Regions from separate parts of the Xenorhabdus entomophaga genome, predicted to be linked through region 2. Evidence: predicted binding sites of a transcription regulator. Region 2 holds the regulator's gene; the other holds the start of a gene.
What was found. The regulator LexA, encoded in region 2, represses DNA repair genes until DNA is damaged. The targets are predictions, from matches to a motif close to TNCTGTATGTACATACAGNA.
Positions count from the first base shown of each region.

Region 1: the regulator LexA is predicted to act here: its motif matches at 1,247-1,266, upstream of AAC854_RS06160 (metal-dependent hydrolase).

Region 1 is NZ_JBBMXH010000019.1:39,076-48,845, reverse strand. It holds gene AAC854_RS06160 (metal-dependent hydrolase) at 1,296-1,895, shown strand; gene AAC854_RS06155 (L-cystine transporter) at 2,361-3,752, shown strand; gene htpX (protease HtpX) at 4,000-4,887, opposite strand; gene prc (carboxy terminal-processing peptidase) at 5,067-7,166, opposite strand; gene proQ (RNA chaperone ProQ) at 7,186-7,896, opposite strand; gene AAC854_RS06135 (GAF domain-containing protein) at 7,992-8,489, opposite strand; gene AAC854_RS06130 (YebY family protein) at 9,066-9,419, opposite strand; gene AAC854_RS06125 (CopD family protein) at 9,565-9,770, opposite strand, start outside.
Region 2 is NZ_JBBMXH010000081.1:657-10,426, reverse strand. It holds gene lysC (lysine-sensitive aspartokinase 3) at 1-97, opposite strand, end outside; gene pgi (glucose-6-phosphate isomerase) at 363-2,009, shown strand; gene ubiC (chorismate lyase) at 2,193-2,702, shown strand; gene ubiA (4-hydroxybenzoate octaprenyltransferase) at 2,731-3,585, shown strand; gene plsB (glycerol-3-phosphate 1-O-acyltransferase PlsB) at 3,638-6,118, opposite strand; gene AAC854_RS15895 (diacylglycerol kinase) at 6,256-6,627, shown strand; gene lexA (transcriptional repressor LexA) at 6,746-7,363, shown strand; gene zur (zinc uptake transcriptional repressor Zur) at 7,513-8,025, opposite strand; gene AAC854_RS15880 (DUF1266 domain-containing protein) at 8,494-9,642, shown strand.

The DNA of each region.
Region 1 (9,770 bases), on a different contig from region 2:
ACTTTAATCCTATTTGCAGATTAATACTCTTGCTTTTACCAGAAAACTATTTTTTTCTTTGTTATCAATCTATAACGGGATTTAAATCACAGAGGTTGCTACAATCAAATTGTATCAATTATTATCATTACTGCGAGAAATATGAGATGTCATTTTGTTTATCTATAGATACAGCCATTTTGATATGAGTGGTATCAAAATTAAATTATTCATTTAAAAACAATAAATTATATAAAGACTACTTATAAAAACCATAAATACACATAGATGTACAAACGAAAAAAGTGCTCTATACAGCACATAGCAATGGATTTTGTGCTCGTTAGATAGGAAAGAAACCGCCGTCACTATAGGGTAGAAATTTACCCTTAAACTTTCAGGGTAATCAGTCAAAAACATCCCCCTTCAGCACAATCAAAACTCCCTTTATTCATTAACCTTATTGGAGTTTTAGTCTACTTTGCGCTCATGTCACTGTCAGCTTCTTTGCCTCATTTAGCATATTCAACTGGTTAGATTTATATAAACCCGACTTTTTAAAGCACATGGATAGCTAAAAACTCTGCATAAGCCACCCTGTGAATAATCTAGCTATCAGCCCGTGTGCGTTGGGTACGCGGCAGGAGCAGGGCAGCAGCAAGTGTTATTCCTGTAGCCATTCAGGGAATGGACACAGAAATATTTACTTTAGTTACAGGAGTTGACGAATTGTTAAGCATTATTCGCGTATTGTTGGGGGAGATAAGGTTATTAGACTTATCAATCTTTTGATAATAACGTTATAAGCGGAGAGTAAAATGAAAAAATGTCTTCTTCTTTGCCTGTTGGCGGGTTCGGCCATTTTAGCTCCAGTGCTAACTTATGCTAACACCCCCAGCGAGTTATCGAGTGGTCCTATATGCTTTACAACACCTACAGGGGAATACTGCGTGATGCCCCCACAACCCTTTATTCCTCCATTCCCTTTTTCCCCACCGACAAATTAACAGAATTGAACAGACTAATAAACCGAGTAGGACGGTAACATTCCTGCCGTCCTCTCATGGCTCACTGACACTCAATTCTGATGTACTCCTGCCACCCCAGTATCATTTGCTCTGAGGTGGCAATCAGAATGTAGTTGGTTGAGCTACGGCACGAAGCCAGCACATAATCCCCTACTTCTTATCCACTAAGACGCTCCAGATAAATAAAGATTTTTCTTATTTACCCCCTATCATCCTTATGCAAAACCCTCTATACTGCCAACTGTACGTATACACAGCAATCAGCATAAATAATTAGTATAAATCGTTATGACAGCAGAAGGACATCTTCTTTTTTCCGTTGCCAGCCTTGTATTGGCTCACCAGCTAGAAATTACACCAGAAATAGCACAGGGAGATTGGCTACATATGCTTCCTGGCGCACTTCTGGCTTCATTACTACCTGATATTGATCACCCAAGTTCAACTTTAGGTAGATTATTCCGTTTTATATCCATTCCAATTGCGCGCTTATGCGGGCATCGTGGGTTTACACACAGTTTAGTAGCTCTCATTGCAGGTATTACTTTATTTCAGACTGAAATACCTTCTGATTGGCCTATTCCAACTGATTTTGTCCATGCTATGGTTGTGGGTTATATCAGCCATTTGATTGCTGATATGCTGACTCCTGCCGGTATTCCACTTTTATGGCCATTAAGAATACGTTTTTGTATTCCTATTGTTAGAGGTAAGGATAAGCAACGCAAGAAAACTGAACGCTTCATCGCTGTGTTGCTGGTAGTAATTGCCATTATTCTTCCTCAACATATTGAATCTTCATTTGTTGGCTATTTAGAAAAATTTCAGTTGGATAAATTACAGCTAGATAAGTTACAAATTGATAAATTACAGAATCTCTATAAGTAACCAATTGATTGTATTTTCACTAAATCAGACCCCACTTGAAAAAGTGGGGTGCCCTAAAATATAAAAATTTCTTTTATATCCATTCTTATTCTTTTTTGAACAGCACTTATAACCCAGTTAAATATACCTTTTGTCTGTCAAATCCGCAGGAAATAAAACAGTAATAGATTAGGATATATAACTAATTAAGCTAGTTAGTGAAAAATAATTATATTAAATTCCATTTAATTATAAGAAACACGGTTCTTATGCTGATACCATTCTCTTATACACTTCATGGCATGTATCCGACAAATTTCAAGCCGCAAAAGCGACTGTTGAAAAAATAAAAAGGTTATCGATTACCACATAACACGGTTACATATCATACAGAAAAACCATATAAATATCGTTATACCCAATAGCTTGCAAGTTGCAACACAGCAATTTGCAGATATAAGGGTATAAAAGTTTTGGAGACTAGGGATGAATTTACCGCTCATTATCAACATACTCGTTTTTGTAGCGCTACTTATTTTATTAGCAAAAGCGGGCTCAAATAACTGGAGTTTGTCCAAAAAGGTTCTTATGGCTTTAGCCGTAGGTGTCTTTTTTGGGCTGGCATTGAACATCATTTATGGCACAAACAACCCTACAGTGAAAGAATCAATTAAATGGTTCAATATCGTTGGTAATGGCTATGTGCAGTTATTACAAATGGTTATCATGCCATTGGTTTTCGCCTCTATCCTGAGCACTGTTGCGCGTTTGCACAAAGCATCTTCTTTAGGAAAAATCAGTTTCCTGACTATTGGTACGTTGTTGTTCACTACCGCAATTTCCGCCTTAATCGGCATCGTAATTGCCAATTTATTTGGACTGAGTGCAACCGGCCTAATTCAAGGCACTCAAGAAACAGCTCGTTTATCAGCCATTGAAACCAACTATATCGGTAAAGTTTCTGATATGAGTGTACCCCAGATTATTCTCTCTTTTATTCCTAAAAATCCCTTTGCTGATCTAACGGGAGCAAATCCTACTTCTATTATCAGTGTTGTGATTTTTGCGGCATTTTTAGGCATTGCTGCATTACAAATGCTCAAAGATGATCGTGAGCGCGGTGAACGAGCTCTCGTTGCCATTGATACAATGCAGTCATGGGCAATGAAACTGGTTAGATTAGTTATGAGCCTAACTCCATATGGTGTAATGGCTTTGATGACTAAAGTTGTAGCCAGCTCTAATATTCAAGATATTACGCAATTAGGTAATTTTGTCGTTGCTTCCTATATTGCCCTTGGTTTGATGTTTGTCGTTCATGGCGGACTTCTGGCACTTATTGGTATTAATCCTCTGAAATTCTTTAAAAAAGCAGGTCCCGTACTGACATTTGCATTTACCAGCCGTTCAAGTGCGGCAAGTATTCCTATGAATGTTGAAACACAAACTCGCCGCCTCGGTGTGCCCGAGTCTATTGCCAGTTTTTCTGCGTCTTTTGGTGCCACCATCGGCCAAAATGGTTGTGCGGGTATTTACCCAGCCATGCTTGCTGTCATGGTTGCTCCAACCGTAGGGATTGATCCGTTTGATCCTTTGTGGATTGCAACTCTTGTTGGCATTGTGACTATCAGCTCCGCTGGTGTTGCTGGCGTTGGTGGTGGGGCAACATTTGCAGCGCTAATTGTTTTACCTGCCATGGGCTTGCCTGTTACCTTGGTAGCTCTGTTGATTTCTGTTGAACCTCTTATTGATATGGGCCGTACTGCGTTAAATGTTAATGGTGCAATGGCCGCAGGTACAATCACCAGCCAATTAATGGGACAGACTGATAAAAAGATATTTGAACAAGATGAAAACGTGGTATTAAGCAAATCTTAAATCGCTTAAATAACACTTGGCCTCCTTTGAACTCACAGTCAAGGGAGGCTTTTTTATAAGATTCCTGCCCTACTTCCTTTCTCTCAGCTACATTCATAATGAAAATCCCCTCTCCCTGAGAATCAAATAAATTTTGCAATATGTTCAAAAACGCGATCAAAAAAGCCGGGGATCACTATGACGCCCGGCTTTTTATCAGAAATAATTTAAATGCTTATTCAAGCTTCTTATCAGGAAGCCTATGGCATTATTTTATATACTCACCACTACGCAGAGCTTCAATGCGCTTATCCAAAGGTGGATGCGATAAGAATAGTTCACTGAAACTCTTAGATTTGCCATTAATACAGAATGCCATCATGCGACCTTCTTCTTGAGGTTCATAGCTGGTCTTAAGACGTTGCAACGCAGCAATCATCTTTTCACGACCAACCAATTTTGCTGATCCTGCATCCGCATGGAATTCACGGTAACGGGAGAACCACATGGTAATAATACTTGCCAAAATACCAAATACGATCTCCAACACCATGGAAATAACCATATAAACAATTGGGTTACCGTTACTGTTACTTTCTTCACCTTCATCATCACTGCTTGAAAGGAAACTTGCAGCAGCCTGTGCAATGATGCGTGAGATGAAAATAACAAATGTATTTACAATCCCCTGTAGCAACGTCATCGTTATCATATCACCATTTGCGATATGACTGATTTCATGTGCAATGACAGCTTCTGCTTCATCACGGCTCATATTGTTCAGCAGCCCGGTACTAACAGCAACCAGAGAAGCATTACGGCGTGCCCCTGTCGCAAATGCGTTAATATCAAGAGCATCATAGATAGCGACTTGTGGCATGGTAATTCCAACCTGATCCGATTGACGACGTACAGTTTCCATCAACCAGGCTTCAGTTTCGTTGGAAGGTTTTTCAATAACTTGACCACCAACAGAACGCAGAGCCATCCATTTCGACATTAATAAAGAAATGAAAGCACCACCAAAACCAAACAAACCAGCCATAATCATGAGGCCAGCAACACTACTTTGCTGAACTCCTGTAAGTGAAAGTATTATTCCAAACACTACCATGACAGCAAGGTTAGTGAGAAGGAACAAGGCTATTCTCATCATATAAATTTGCTTCCTTTAATTATCGAACAATTCAACTAAAAGTTAGGCCATAAGATGGGGGCTGAACCCATATTATTCAAGTTTTTTAAGATGTTAAGCGATAGAATCAACATAACTTTACAATATAATAAAAAAAGCCGGCTTGATAGCCGGCCTTGCATCAATAACGAATTCTATAGCTACTTCGTTATAGCCATTTCAGCAGGCTGATGCGCTAAATCTAACGCAATTTTTACCGATTCATCTAAATATGGATCAGGCCCTTTATAATCTTTTGGTAAATCATCAAGTGACTTGAGCTGTTTTTTCCCTTCACGTTTAAAACGCTCATTAAGACGATTCAACTTGGTTGTTTCATATTGCTTATTCTCTTTCTCTCTTTGGATATAGTTTAGAGAGTAAACACCATTACGCTCCTTCATGGTCTTATAATAAGCAATATCCTCTTTGATATATTTAAACTCAGGATCATTAGCAACGCGATTGTTATGCAGTTTGGTTAATAGCCCCGCCAATTCTGAAATCACTTTCGAAGAAGTATAATCCGCAGGTTGGATACTGTCCCAAGGTAGCGCATTATCTTCCTGGCTTTCACCTATTTCATTAGGATCTTCACCCGTAAGCATAACTATATCAGGCGTTACACCTTTCAGCTGAGTGCTGCCGCCATTTACTCGGTAAAACTTCTGAATGGTATATTGCACAGAGCCGATTTTCGGCCAATCAGGCTCTAGCATTTGATCATAAATCCGGTGCAGAAGACGGTGCATCTGAACTGTACCTTTACCAAAAGTAGGCTCGCCCAGAATTAGCCCACGCCCATAATCCTGCATAGCCGCAGCAAAGATTTCAGACGCCGAAGCACTTCTATTATCAACTAAAACAACCAGAGGGCCTTTGTAATATATTGCTTCATCCGTATCCGATTCTTCTTTAACTTTACCAATATTGTCTCGAATCTGAACAATGGGACCAGTAGTAATAAACAAACCAGATAGAGAAACGGCTTCCGTTAATGCACCGCCACCATTGCTACGCAAATCAATTACAATCGCGGAAACACCTTGCTTAGTCAGTTTTTGCAACTGAACTTTGACATCGTTAGTCAAGCCAACATAGAAGCTCGGTATATCAAGAACCCCCACTTTTTCCTTGCCGACAGTCTTCACCGACATCTTGACTGCATTATCTTCAAGGCGGATATTTTCACGAGTTAAGGTGACAATATGATTTTTTGCCCCTTTCGTACTTGGGATAATTTCAAGGCGGACTTTACTGCCTTTCGGCCCTTTGATCAGGGTAACAACGTCTTCTAAACGCCATCCGACAACATCCACAATAGGCTTGCCAACTTGCCCGACACCAATAATTTTATCCCCAACTTTCAGTAAATTACTTTTAGCCGCCGGGCCACCTGCAAGTAATGAACGGATAGAGATATATTCATCCTCATATTGTAAAACAGCACCAATACCTTCAAGAGAAAGGCTCATCTCTGAGTTAAATTGCTCTGTATCTTGAGGTGAGAGATAACTGGTATGAGGGTCTATTTCACGGGTAAAAGACATCATGATACTTTGAAAAACATCCTCACTTTTAGTCTGTGTGAGGTGCTTCATCAACATCCGATAACGTTTAATCAGTGTTTCTTTGATTTCTTTATCATTTTTGCCTGATAATTTGAGATTTATCCAATCAAATTTAATCTTGGCATCCCAAAGCTTATCCAGTTCCTCAACGCTCGTCGGCCAAGGCGCTTTAGTACGTTTTGTATCAATCGTATCACGCCCTTCTAAATCAACGGGCTGCTCCAAACGAGAGAGCACATATTGATAACGTTCAAAACGACGCTTTTGCATTAAATTAAACAGGGTATAGGGCAGCTTCAGATCGCCACTTTCAAGATCTTTTCCTAACATGCCCTTTTGAGCCGCAAACTGTGCAATATCCGATGCCAGAAAAACATTGTGCCCATAATCTAGCTGGTTCAGATAACGATCAAATATTTTCCCTGAAAAATCAGCATCTAAATAAAATTGGCGATAATGAGAACGAAGCAAGCGTGAAACAATTCGCTTACTTACAGTAAAATGTTGTGGCTCCGGTTTTAAATCTGGCAACTGGCTCAGACTGATAACAGCGACATTGTGATTATTAATGGTACTGCCGCTAGCGACATTGCCACTACTGGCGATATTATTGCCATTAGTGGTATCTGAATATCCCGTACTAGAAAATGATAGACCTAAAACGAAAGCCAAAGTAATGAGTTTGTTCATGCCCAAGTTGGCCTCCGTATCAGAACTTTAAGTGTTCTGCGCGTACTATCATTGCCAAACCAGTAGGTAACTGCACTCTTACACCATCTTTTGCAATTTCAAGCACAGAAGCATCCATTAAGCTTTTTCCTACGTTTACTTTGATTGTCTGACCGACTTTCAAAGAAGATACGTCTGTGACTGAAGTTAACTCAGATTGTACAGTTTTCTTTGTGGTTTTATCTGCAGGTTTACGCGATTGTTGCAGACGGTTTTGCGAACGAGATGGACGTTTTTCACCATCACCTGATGTTTTTTGACGACGGGGAGCCGGCTTTTTACTTACAGGGCGTTCACTCTTCTTTTCAGATACGTTTTCAGTTTCACGTTTCTTGGCACGCTGTTCAGCTCGTTGAGCCTGTACACGCGCTTTTGCTTCTGCCAATTGCTGACGAGCATGTTCAATATGTTCGGCTTCCAACTCACCACATACATTCCCATCAAGGTCAACACGTTGAGCTCCCTCTTTAACGCCATAAAGATAGCGCCAACTGGAAGTATACAAACGCAAAGCAGAACGGAGCTGTGTTTTACTTAAACACTCTTCACTCTGAATACGCTCAACGATATCCTGAAAGATCCCGATCTTCAAAGGACGTGCTTCACCTTCTGCTACGAAACAGAGCGGGAAACGCTCAGCCAAGAAAGCAATAACTTCTTTACTACTGTTCAACTTAGGTTGATTTTCCATGAAATTTCCTGATTACAACGGTTTTGCCAACCAGCGCAGGCATGAACAGGCGACATTATAATAGCGTTACTGATAAATGCCACGTCATACGTATGTTAAGTTACGTTCTGTTGTAGATATTTTGACACAACACATTGTCCCAAATGTTTACAAAGCCTGATCACCAGCGCTTCCAAGCCATTTTCATCATTCTCGTCAAACCGATCAAAAACCGTGCTATCGATATCCAAAACCCCAATAACTTGTCCATTGATTTCCAAAGGAAGAACAATTTCAGCATTACTAGCGGCATCACAGGCTATATGACCGGGGAAATCGTGCACATCAGAAATACGCTGTATACATTTATTCGCAACAGCCGTTCCGCATACACCTTTTCCTACGGGAATGCGAACACAAGCGTTCTTACCCTGAAATGGCCCTAATACTAGGGTATCATCATCCACTAAATAAAAGCCAACCCAATTAACATTATCCAAACGTTCATATAACAATGCACTCGTGTTGGCAAGAGAAGCTATAAAATCATATTCACCTGACAGCAGTGCCATCAAGCTGTCTGTTAGCTCTCTATAAAATTCGTTCTTATTCATAATGCCCTATAAAGCAGATAAGATTTTAACAAAATAAAAACAAAAATTTTACATGAAAATTTTCATCCTAGTTCAGCAGACTATTTCTGAGAAAAATGTACCACCAAAATATCAATTTCCCCAAAATATAAACTGTCTTTCTGAATTTAAATTTTCTTTAATTCTTTTTACCAGTATTTACTGGTAAAACTCAGGTAGGTATCACAGCTTATATTAAAAATCACTCCAATTTGCAGCCAGAATCGTGTGCTTGTTCATATTATTATAAAACACCAAATCAAGATCCTGAACGATTGTTTTCTTCTCTCCTGCTTATTATATATATAGCAAAATGAGGTAATTTATTGAAAAGAGAGTCAAAACACCCGCTCCTTATAATAGACAAAAAAAAGGCCGAGTTCACTCCTATACTCGGCCCAGGGAAAATGGCTCTGTCAAAGAGCCTTGCGCAAAAGTTGCCATTGAGACGTAGAACAACTTACCCTCTAAAGCGTAGTTGACATGGCATGATTTACCAAATTTTACCCCTTATTAGGTATTCGAAAAACCATTAACATTATAAATATTAATCAATTTTTACTTTTTATCATTTGAATGATCACATAAAGCCGATGCCGCTTTCTGGAATGGCTCTACGCTCATTTTTTGATTGGGACTTTCTGGATTATCTAAGAGGATTGTATCTAATGATGTTGCAATAACTTTATTAGATTTCATCAATTTTGTTGCCAGGTCATTCAACGGATACTGCATTAGTGTACTAGGATTTATCACAAATAGCGCCCCATCTGAGCGACAATCAAGCATCACCTCTTCGCGGGTAAATGCCCATTGCTTACCAAACTGTAGCTTGCTGATGGTTTGTATTGGCGAACTTACTCCCTGAAAAGAGAGAAGCAAAAAAGGCAAAGCCAAATATATTCGTTTCATTATCATTCCCCTGATATACCCGTTGTCTTTCAAGTTGCAGCTTTGTTGGCGGCATTTTGAAATCCATTAGGTTATAGATACATGATCTGATTTTATCGTTAATTTTTCTGTTAATGTACCCGGAATTTTACCAATCACTCAAGAATCATGCCGGAGGCTGCGTTGCAAAAATTGCCACACATAATAATGCAGATGTACCCAGGATAAGCTCCAGCCAGATATTGATGATCAACAGTTGATAACAACCTTTCCGCTTCAATTTGGGAACTAAAATATAACGGTTGATTAACGCCAAAAGCACCATGCCAGTGACCAAAACAATTTTCAGCCATAACATGGATTGGTATTCAG
Region 2 (9,770 bases):
TATCGGCACAGTTATTCATGGCATCAAAGTCAGCCACACTCGTACCACCGAATTTTGCTACAACATACTGCGAATTAGGAGATGAAACAGCGCACATGGATGATAACCTTTTGTTCGAAGAATAGGCTTTTAGAAATATCGGGTTAGGCGCATTGAGTCAATGTTTGGTAATTAAGCATAAATAATTTTCATGATGGAGATAAAATTATCGTTTTTGCCTATCTCAACAATTAGGGCTGGAAATCACTGACTATTTTGACCAATATCAGTAATTACAAGGAAAGGGAGATTAACCACAGAATTAACCCGTTACAATCTGTGCATTCCTATTGTTTATTGACAGTTGATAGAGAGTATCATCCATGAAAAACATCAACCCCAGCCAGACTGAAGCCTGGAAAGCATTACAGCAGCATTTTGAGCAAATGAAGAATGTGCATTTGCGGGATCTGTTTGAACAGGATAAAGAACGGTTTAAGGCATTTTCTGCGACATTTGATCAGCAGATGCTGGTGGATTATTCCAAAAACCGCATTACTACAGAAACACTGGAAAAATTACAGGCACTGGCACAAGAAACTGATTTGAGCAGTGCAATCCGCAGTATGTTCTCCGGCGAGAAAATCAATCGCACAGAAGATCGCGCTGTGCTGCACATTGCCCTGCGTAACCGCAGCAACACCCCGATTATGGTGGATGGGGAAGATGTCATGCCGCAAGTGAATGCGGTGCTGGCAAAAATGAAAGCATTCAGTGAGCGTATCATCAGTGGTGAATGGAAAGGTTATACGGGTAAAGCCATTACTGATGTGGTGAATATTGGTATTGGTGGCTCCGATCTTGGCCCGTATATGGTAACCGAAGCACTGAAAGCCTATAAAAATCACCTGAATATGCATTTTGTTTCCAATGTTGATGGAACTCATATTGCTGAAACACTAAAAACTTTGAATCCAGAAACAACCTTGTTCCTGATTGCTTCCAAGACTTTTACCACGCAAGAAACGATGACCAATGCACATTCTGCGCGTAATTGGTTTTTGCAAAACGCCATTGATGAAGCACATGTTGCCAAACATTTTGCAGCGTTATCAACCAATGAACAGGAAGTCAGTAAATTTGGTATCGATCCACAAAACATGTTTGAATTTTGGGATTGGGTAGGGGGACGTTATTCGCTCTGGTCTGCGATTGGCTTATCCATTGCACTTTCCATTGGTTATGAAAATTTTGAACAGTTGTTGAGTGGCGCTCATGCGATGGATAAACATTTTGAGCAGACCGCCTTTGAACACAACATTCCCGTTTTGTTGGCATTAATCGGCATTTGGTACAACAATTTCTTTGGCGCAGAAACTGAAGCGATTCTGCCATACGATCAATACATGCATCGTTTTGCTGCTTACTTCCAGCAAGGCAATATGGAATCAAACGGTAAGTACATCGATCGTAATGGCAATCCTGTCAATTACCAGACTGGGCCGATTATCTGGGGTGAACCGGGTACTAATGGTCAACACGCTTTCTACCAACTTATCCATCAGGGAACCAAACTGATCCCGTGTGATTTTATTGCGCCAGCAATTAGCCATAATCCGGTTAGCGACCACCATAGCAAGCTGCTGTCCAATTTCTTTGCTCAAACTGAAGCGCTGGCCTTTGGCAAAACACAGGCTCAGGTAGAAGCAGAATTTGCGGCGGCTGGAAAAAATTCCCAGGATGTGGCGAATGTTGTGCCGTTCAAAGTATTTGACGGGAACCGCCCGACCAACTCCATTTTATTGCGCGAAATTACACCATTTAGTTTGGGTGCATTGACTGCTATGTATGAGCATAAAATATTCGCTCAAGGCGCAATTCTGAATATTTTCTCATTTGATCAATGGGGTGTAGAGTTGGGCAAACAATTGGCGAATCGTATTCTGCCTGAATTGCACGATGCGGAAGCGGTGAACAGCCATGACAGCTCTACAAATGGCCTGATTAACCGATTTAAAGAATGGCGATGATCTGACTCCCTCTTGTTTATTCCACCTCCTCCCAATAACTATTGTTATTACGGGGGAGGTTTTTTTTATGATTTCCATAATTTGTTATCAACTTTTTATTTTATTGGTCTGCAACATGATATCCTCATTCCCCATTCGTTGTGCTGTCGGGGAAACTGATATTCCCCGCAATGAGAAAATGACATGGCAGATGACACAATATTAACTTCAACACCCATCCATTGGTTTTCGGCAGACGAGACCGATCTTCCTGACGATATTTTAGACTGGCTGATGGAAGTTGGCTCAATGACACACCGCTTTGAACAACACTGTCAGCAGGTATCTGTTGCCCCTTTCCGGGAATGCTTCATCACGGCAGAAGAATTAGGCGATGAAAGTAAGCACTTACCTGTGAGCGAAAAATATTGGTTACGCGAGATTGTCTTATATGGAGATAATATCCCGTGGCTTTTAGGCCGCACTGTTATTCCGGCAGAAACACTCACTGGCCCAGATCGAAAATTGGTTGATGTAGGAACCGTTCCACTCGGGCGTTACCTTTTTAGTGGTAATAATCTGACCCGGGATTATATTCAAATAGGCTGGCAGGAGTCCCGTTGGGTGCGGCGTTCGTTATTGAGATTGTCTGGTAAGCCACTGTTGCTCACAGAAGTTTTTCTGCCAGAGTCACCTGCATATAAAACAAAATAATAAGGGGAGAAATAGATTGGAGGTCAGTATGACGCAAAATAAATGGCGTGCCTATTGCCGTTTAATGCGTATCAATAAACCCATTGGCGTATTATTATTATTATGGCCAACATATTGGGCATTGTGGATCGCCGCAAAAGGTATACCAAATTTACACGTGTTGTTAGTATTTACTATTGGTGTGTTTTCTATGCGTGCTGCGGGATGCTGTATTAATGATTTCGCAGATAGAAAATTTGATGGATATGTAGAACGGACAAAATCTCGTCCTCTTCCTAGTGGTGATATCACCGAAAAAGAAAGTAAAATCTTGTTTGCCACGCTGGTGCTCATCTCTTTTGCGCTGGTTCTTACGCTGAATAAAATGACGATTGCATTGTCGTTCGTTGGTTTGGCGCTGGCGTGGAGCTATCCTTTCGTAAAACGTGTCAGCCATCTGCCACAAGTTGTGTTAGGGGCTGCCTACGGCTGGTCAATTCCGATGGCGTTTGCCGCAGTAAGTGAGTCCTTACCTTTGGAGTGTTGGTTGTTATTTTTAGCCAACGTTATTTGGTCAGTGATTTATGATACACAGTATGCGATGGTTGATCGTGATGATGACCTAAAAATCGGTGTGAAATCGACGGCTGTGCTCTTTGGACGCTTTGATAAACTGATTATTGGTATTCTGCAATTTGCTATGTTGGGTATTTTGGTATTGATCGGCAATATAGTGAATCTGGGGGGAATATACTACTGGACGATATTGCTGGCAGCGGCGTTGTTTATTTATCAACAAAAACTGATCTCAGGCCGGGAAAGGGCGTCTTGCTTTCAAGCTTTTATGAATAATAACTACGTTGGCCTTATTTTATTCCTTGGTGTCTTTTTCAGCTATGTCTAATATAACGGGCGGTATTACCGCCCGTTAATCATTTATGCTCAGTGTAACGTTATTATCCTTGCTCTTTTTCCTGTTCAGGGTCATTTTGCTCTGGTGGCATACTGACGCTCTCAATTGTCAGGCGAATTTCAGGTGACATCAACTCGCTCAACACATGGTAAAGTGCCTGAGCGTTGGTTGTAACTATAGTGCCACTATTTTGAGCGCCACTCTCTTGAATGTAACCTTCTTCGCGTAGCGTGTTGACTGAACAGGCGAAAACCGCCTTGTCAAAGAACTCTGGTGCATTGATGCCATGCAGCACTGATAAACGCTGTGCCAACATCCGGCTCTCTTTTTCCAGTACACCACGACTGATGTCCGGGGTGGCATTCAATAAAGAAAGCGTAATTGCATAGCGTTGCAGTGTTTCTCGGATACCCGCCGCCAGTAATTGCAGTGGGCGGATGCGGGCAGGGTTCAGTACCAACATTCCTTGCTCTTTGTTACAGATAAGGCATTGACGCGCCAGCTCATCAATCAGGGTATTGACGACTTCAGGAAGCGTTTCCTTACTGTAACGCATGAAAAGTTCCTGTTTGATTAACGGATAGATTAACTCTACCTGCCTGAGCAATTCACTGCGACTAATACGACGGTGATGCATCACAATGCTGGTAATCAAGGATGGCAAGATCAACAAGTGCTGGATATTGTTACGATAATAAGTCATCAATACCGCGCTTTCGCGTGGCAGGATAATGATATCTCCCAGACTGTCTTTCTCGACTTCAAACTTATCCATCAGCAAAGCATGATCCAACAACTCTTCCGCTGTTTTGTTCGGTACAGTGATATCGTTGGTGTAAGGCACATTGTTCAGCAATTGCAGATAACAATCTAACTGCTCAATAAGCTGCTCGCGAGTAAGTGCTCGCTGACGTGACGACAACAATGCCGTGGTGCACAAATTAATAGCATTGGCAGCGGCGGCATTATTGATATTGACCATAATATTGCCAGCCAGTTTGCTGACTGTTGGAGACAGCCATGTGGGGCGCTGGGATTCTATTGGGTCAATGGAATCACGCCAATCCGGAACATGTTGGTTAAGGTACTGTACCAACGGGATCGGCTCGCCAAAGTTCACGTAACCTTGTCCCAGATTACGCAGTTTGCGCAGGCCATTCACCATCTGGAAAAAGCCTTCTGTTTCTTTGGTGGCTCCCCGCAACTCTTTGGCGTAAGTCGCAACTTCCATCACATGCTCATAACCAATATAGATCGGTACAATCGTGATTGGACGGGATTCCCCACGCAGCATCGCTTGCAAGGTCATGGAGAGTGTACCCGTTTTCGGGTCAAGCAGACGCCCGGTACGTGAACGACCACCTTCGACGAAGTATTCAACCGAATAACCACGGGAGAACAATTCACCGAGATATTCGCGGAAGATTGTCGAATAGAGCTTATTGCCTTTAAATGTACGGCGGATAAAGAACGCACCAAGACGGCGGAATATCGGGCCGGCAGGCCAGAAATTCAGGTTAATGCCCGCAGCAATGTGTGGGGGTACCAGTCCTTGATGATAAATCACATAAGAAAGCAGTAAATAATCCATATGGCTGCGATGGCATGGAACATAAACCAGTTCATGACCATCTTGCGCCAATCGGCGGATTCGCTCGGCATTATGAACATTAATGCCTTGATATAAACGGTTCCAGGTCCAACTCAAAACACGGTCGGTCAAGCGCACTGTTTCATAGGAGAAATCCGCAGCAACCTCTTCCAACATATTGATGGCATTCTGCTTCGCCTTTTCGGGAGAGATTTTTTTGCTGCGTGCTTCATCAGCAATCGCTTTTTCTATCGCTTTTGAAGCCAATAACTTGTTGAACAAATCTTGTCTGGCAGGCAAACGAGGCCCAACAGCTGCGAGACGTTGACGGGAATAGTGTATCCGCGCAACACGAGCGAGTTTATTGGCAATGATATCATCCGCACCGTGTTCGTCAGCCATACGGCGTAAGGAAACAGGCGTAGAAAAACGCACAAAACTATCCCGCCCAAGCCACAGGATCGCAAAAAACTTCTGCACACCATTTAGCAGACGTAACTGCGGTGTTGTGTTCTCTTCATGTCCTTCACGCCCGGGAGAGCGGCCAAACATCACGGAAACTGGCACCATCTGGATATTCAAATCAGGATTATTGCGATGCAGATCCAGATAAGAATGAAAGATTTTCACAGATTCATGTTTTGGTGCATAACAACGGAACACACGTGGGCCGTTATCAATAAAGACATAGCTAGGAAGCTGTGTGTCCCCGATTTCCAAAGGATTCAATGGATCCGGCAGATCTTGCGCCAGACATTGTTGACGCAGGGTCAATAAGTCTGTTTTTGAATGGTACGGCAGCACATACAAAATGGGCCGTGTCGTATCAAGACGCAACTCAGCAATGGGATCCGTAGGAATAAGTTTACTTTTTACTAAAAATTTTAGTGGTAAATTCAATAACTTATAATATATTTTACGCCAACCTGACATAACTGCTTTAAGCCTCTTGTTAGCAACGCGTCGCAAGGATACCAGAAACAGATTTTGAGATCTGTGGAAATAAGACAATAATAAGAGCTAAAAGTTATATGACCATACAACTATTAAGCTCATTTAAAAAAATTACCATGGCAAATCAATCAACAGGTTTGACCCGCATCATCAAAGCTGCGGGCTATTCGGCGAAAGGAATTAAGGCTGCTTGGCAAAATGAAGCTGCATTCCGGCAGGAGGCAGTGACTGCCATATTTGCGATCATCATCGCATTTTCTTTAGATATTAGTTTAATTGAGAGGCTCCTGCTGATCGGTTCTGTCATGCTTGTCATCATTGTTGAGATCCTTAACAGTGCCATAGAAGCCGTCGTGGATCGTATTGGTAGTGAATATCATGAATTATCGGGTCGGGCGAAAGATATGGGATCAGCGGCTGTATTGCTAACCATAATTCTTGCGTTGTTGACTTGGGGAACAATTCTTTGGTCGCATTTCATGCGCTGACATGATGTGTTTTTCATCAAAATACGTTATTTAGCTGCTTTTACATGCTAGCAGGTTCCCAATTCTAATTTACCTGTATATACTCACAGTCTGACTGTATAAACAAACAGGGGGCGAAATGAAAGCATTAACGGCCAGACAGCAGCAAGTCTATAACTTGGTGCGTGACCATATTTCGCAAACGGGTATGCCACCAACACGTGCTGAAATCGCGGCACGCCTAGGTTTTCGTTCACCTAACGCGGCAGAAGAGCATTTAAAGGCTCTGGCACGTAAAGGGGTGATAGAGATTATCGCTGGTGCATCCAGAGGTATCCGTTTGCTTCTCGAAGAGCAAGGTGAAGGTGCGGGATTACCGCTAATCGGTCGTGTTGCTGCCGGCGAACCACTGCTGGCTCAGGAACATATCGAAAACCACTATAAGGTTGATCCTGAATTATTCAAACCAAGTGCTGATTTTTTGTTACGTGTCAGTGGAATGTCCATGAAAGACATCGGTATTATGGACGGAGATTTACTGGCTGTTCATAAGACACAGGATGTTCATAATGGGCAAGTTATTGTGGCGCGTATTGAAGATGAGGTCACAGTAAAACGTCTTAAACAAACTGGGAACAGAATTGAACTGATTGCTGAAAATCCAGAATTCAAACCGATTGTTGTAGATTTGAGTGAACAGAGCTTCACTATTGAAGGATTGGCAGTAGGTGTTATTCGTAGCGGAGACTGGTTCTGAGCGTAAAAACGGATAATTGCACTTTGCCATTCTGAGGCGGTCATTTTTCCCGGTTCCCGTTAAACGTAGATTAAGCGGTGACATGAGGATATGTGAGTGCATTAGCCATGACCGCCTCACCGTTTAATCAGGTTTTAAACATTATCACCTTATTTCTTTTTATTCTCTGTAATTGAATGATTGTGCTCGCATGTATCTCGTTCTGTGCAGGAATCGATTTCATAGCAAGAAGAGCACAAACCATGCACTTCTATCACACTATTTCGTAAATGAAACCCCGTGCCTTGTGCTAGCTGCTGAATAGTGGATTCAATATCTTTCGCGTCTTTTTCAGTTACGGAGCCACAGTCTTCACAGATAAACATCGCTGAGGTATGGCTGGGTTCCTCAAAATGATGGCAGAGAACATAACTGTTTGTGGATTCTATTTTGTGAATAAAACCTTGTTCCAATAGAAATTCTAAACCACGATAAACCGTTGGCGGTTTGGCTTGTGGTTCGACTTCACGCAGCAAATCCAGTAAATCATAGGCACTTATTGCGCTGGGCTGTTCAGCGATTAGACGAAGAATTTCAAGGCGTTGAGGTGTCAAACGAACCCCTCTTGACAGACAGATTGTCTCAGCCTGTGCCAGCAACTTTTTTTGATTGATAGTTTTCATTACACCTCTCACACCTACACGATGCTAATGACTTTAATACTACCATGTTTTTGGGCCTGAGAGTGGAGTCCACACAATGATTAGCGCTTTTCTGGTGCCTGATATACATAAGGCGGCTGGCTATCTTGGCATTATGTGACATGCCCTTACCAATTAAATAATATGCAGATTGAAAATCAATCGGTGGATAAGAACAATAAAATGGGCTAAAAAACGGAAAAAATAAAAGTGAAAATAAGGGATAATATAAATAATCAAATTGGTAAATAAGTGTGATGATATGGAATTAACAATTCATTATCTCAATATAACAACAAGTTATAGTCAATAAAGAAAGTAATATTCTCATATTATTACCAATAGAGATAAATTATAGTGAACAATACAATAAGTGACCATTGCTCCAATAATTCCATTTAGGACGGAAATAAATTTCAATATCATAAAATACAGATTAATGGATTAAAAATGAAAGAGTTACTACAAAATCACCCGAATAATAGAAGATTTCCTGTTGATGGTTTCAGGATAGTCAAAACAATCCTCAAAGAAAGAAAAGGAATAGCGTTTCTTAAACCCATTCAGGCAGTTGGCTTAAGTATACTTTGGATTGCAACACTGTTACTGAGTGGGTTATCGATAGGGATAACGGGATTGATTCTCAGTGCCAGTAACACACCTTTCATGGGTTATATACTTTGGGCTGTATTGATTGGTTTAAGCCTAATCGGCGTATCTCTCTCTATTTATAGTTTCCGATGTCTCAAAAACCTGCCTATTACTGAGCAGAAACGTTATTGCTCGCAAGCAAAATGTGCTGTTTTGCCGGAAGAAAAACGTCAGGCATTGCGTTTGCATGTAGTAAGTTGTTATTACGATGGTTTTTGGACTGAAACGTTAGAGCATTATCCTCTGAAAAGTCGAGTTGCTCACGATAACTATCAATACCGTATTCTGCCTTTGTCTGATGCAGAACCTCACCAATCTCAAGTTTACCAAAATTGGGGTATTCTTGATGAAAAAGATTATTGGAAAATATTGCATGATTTATGGGCAGGAATGCACTCAGAACGTTTTGCTGCTGATGCGGTTTTCACCGATGGAGAAATGTTTAAGGTACTGGGTAGTTTGATTGAAGAATCACCTGAATATGTACAGCAATGCTCTCGGTCAATTGATGGGCGTCCTCCCGCTTTGCTTTGGGGGTTTGATCTCTGGCGGGCAATTGTTTTAAGCAGGAACTGTTTTTCCGCGGGTTATATCAGTGAAGAAACAGCGTGGATAAATATACTGAAAACCGCAGATTATGTTTATGAAATTTTTGGCAGCTTTGATGAGTTTTACACTAATTATCGGTTAGGTAACGCTTATTGGAGCCGGGATTTTGACACGGTAAAAGGGCGTTTAAAAGAATTCCGGTTTTATAAAGAATATTGTGATTGGCCTATAGCGCAACTACCTTGGCCAGATCCGAAAGGCATCTTCATGGAACAATATATGAAAGATGGTTTTGCTGATGTCGTAAATTCTATATTACAAGATCAGATGGAAGATCCGCTCAACGATGAAATAATGGATGAAGATAGTACCCATACTGAAATTCGCATTCTGCACTGAATTTTGCATTGGATAGTTACATTGATCGCCTACACGGATAGGCACTTACTCTGTATTGCAAAAGGAACCGAAGATGGGAAATCATTCATGAAAGTTTCTACGAAAAATTAGTTGATTATGATTAGCTT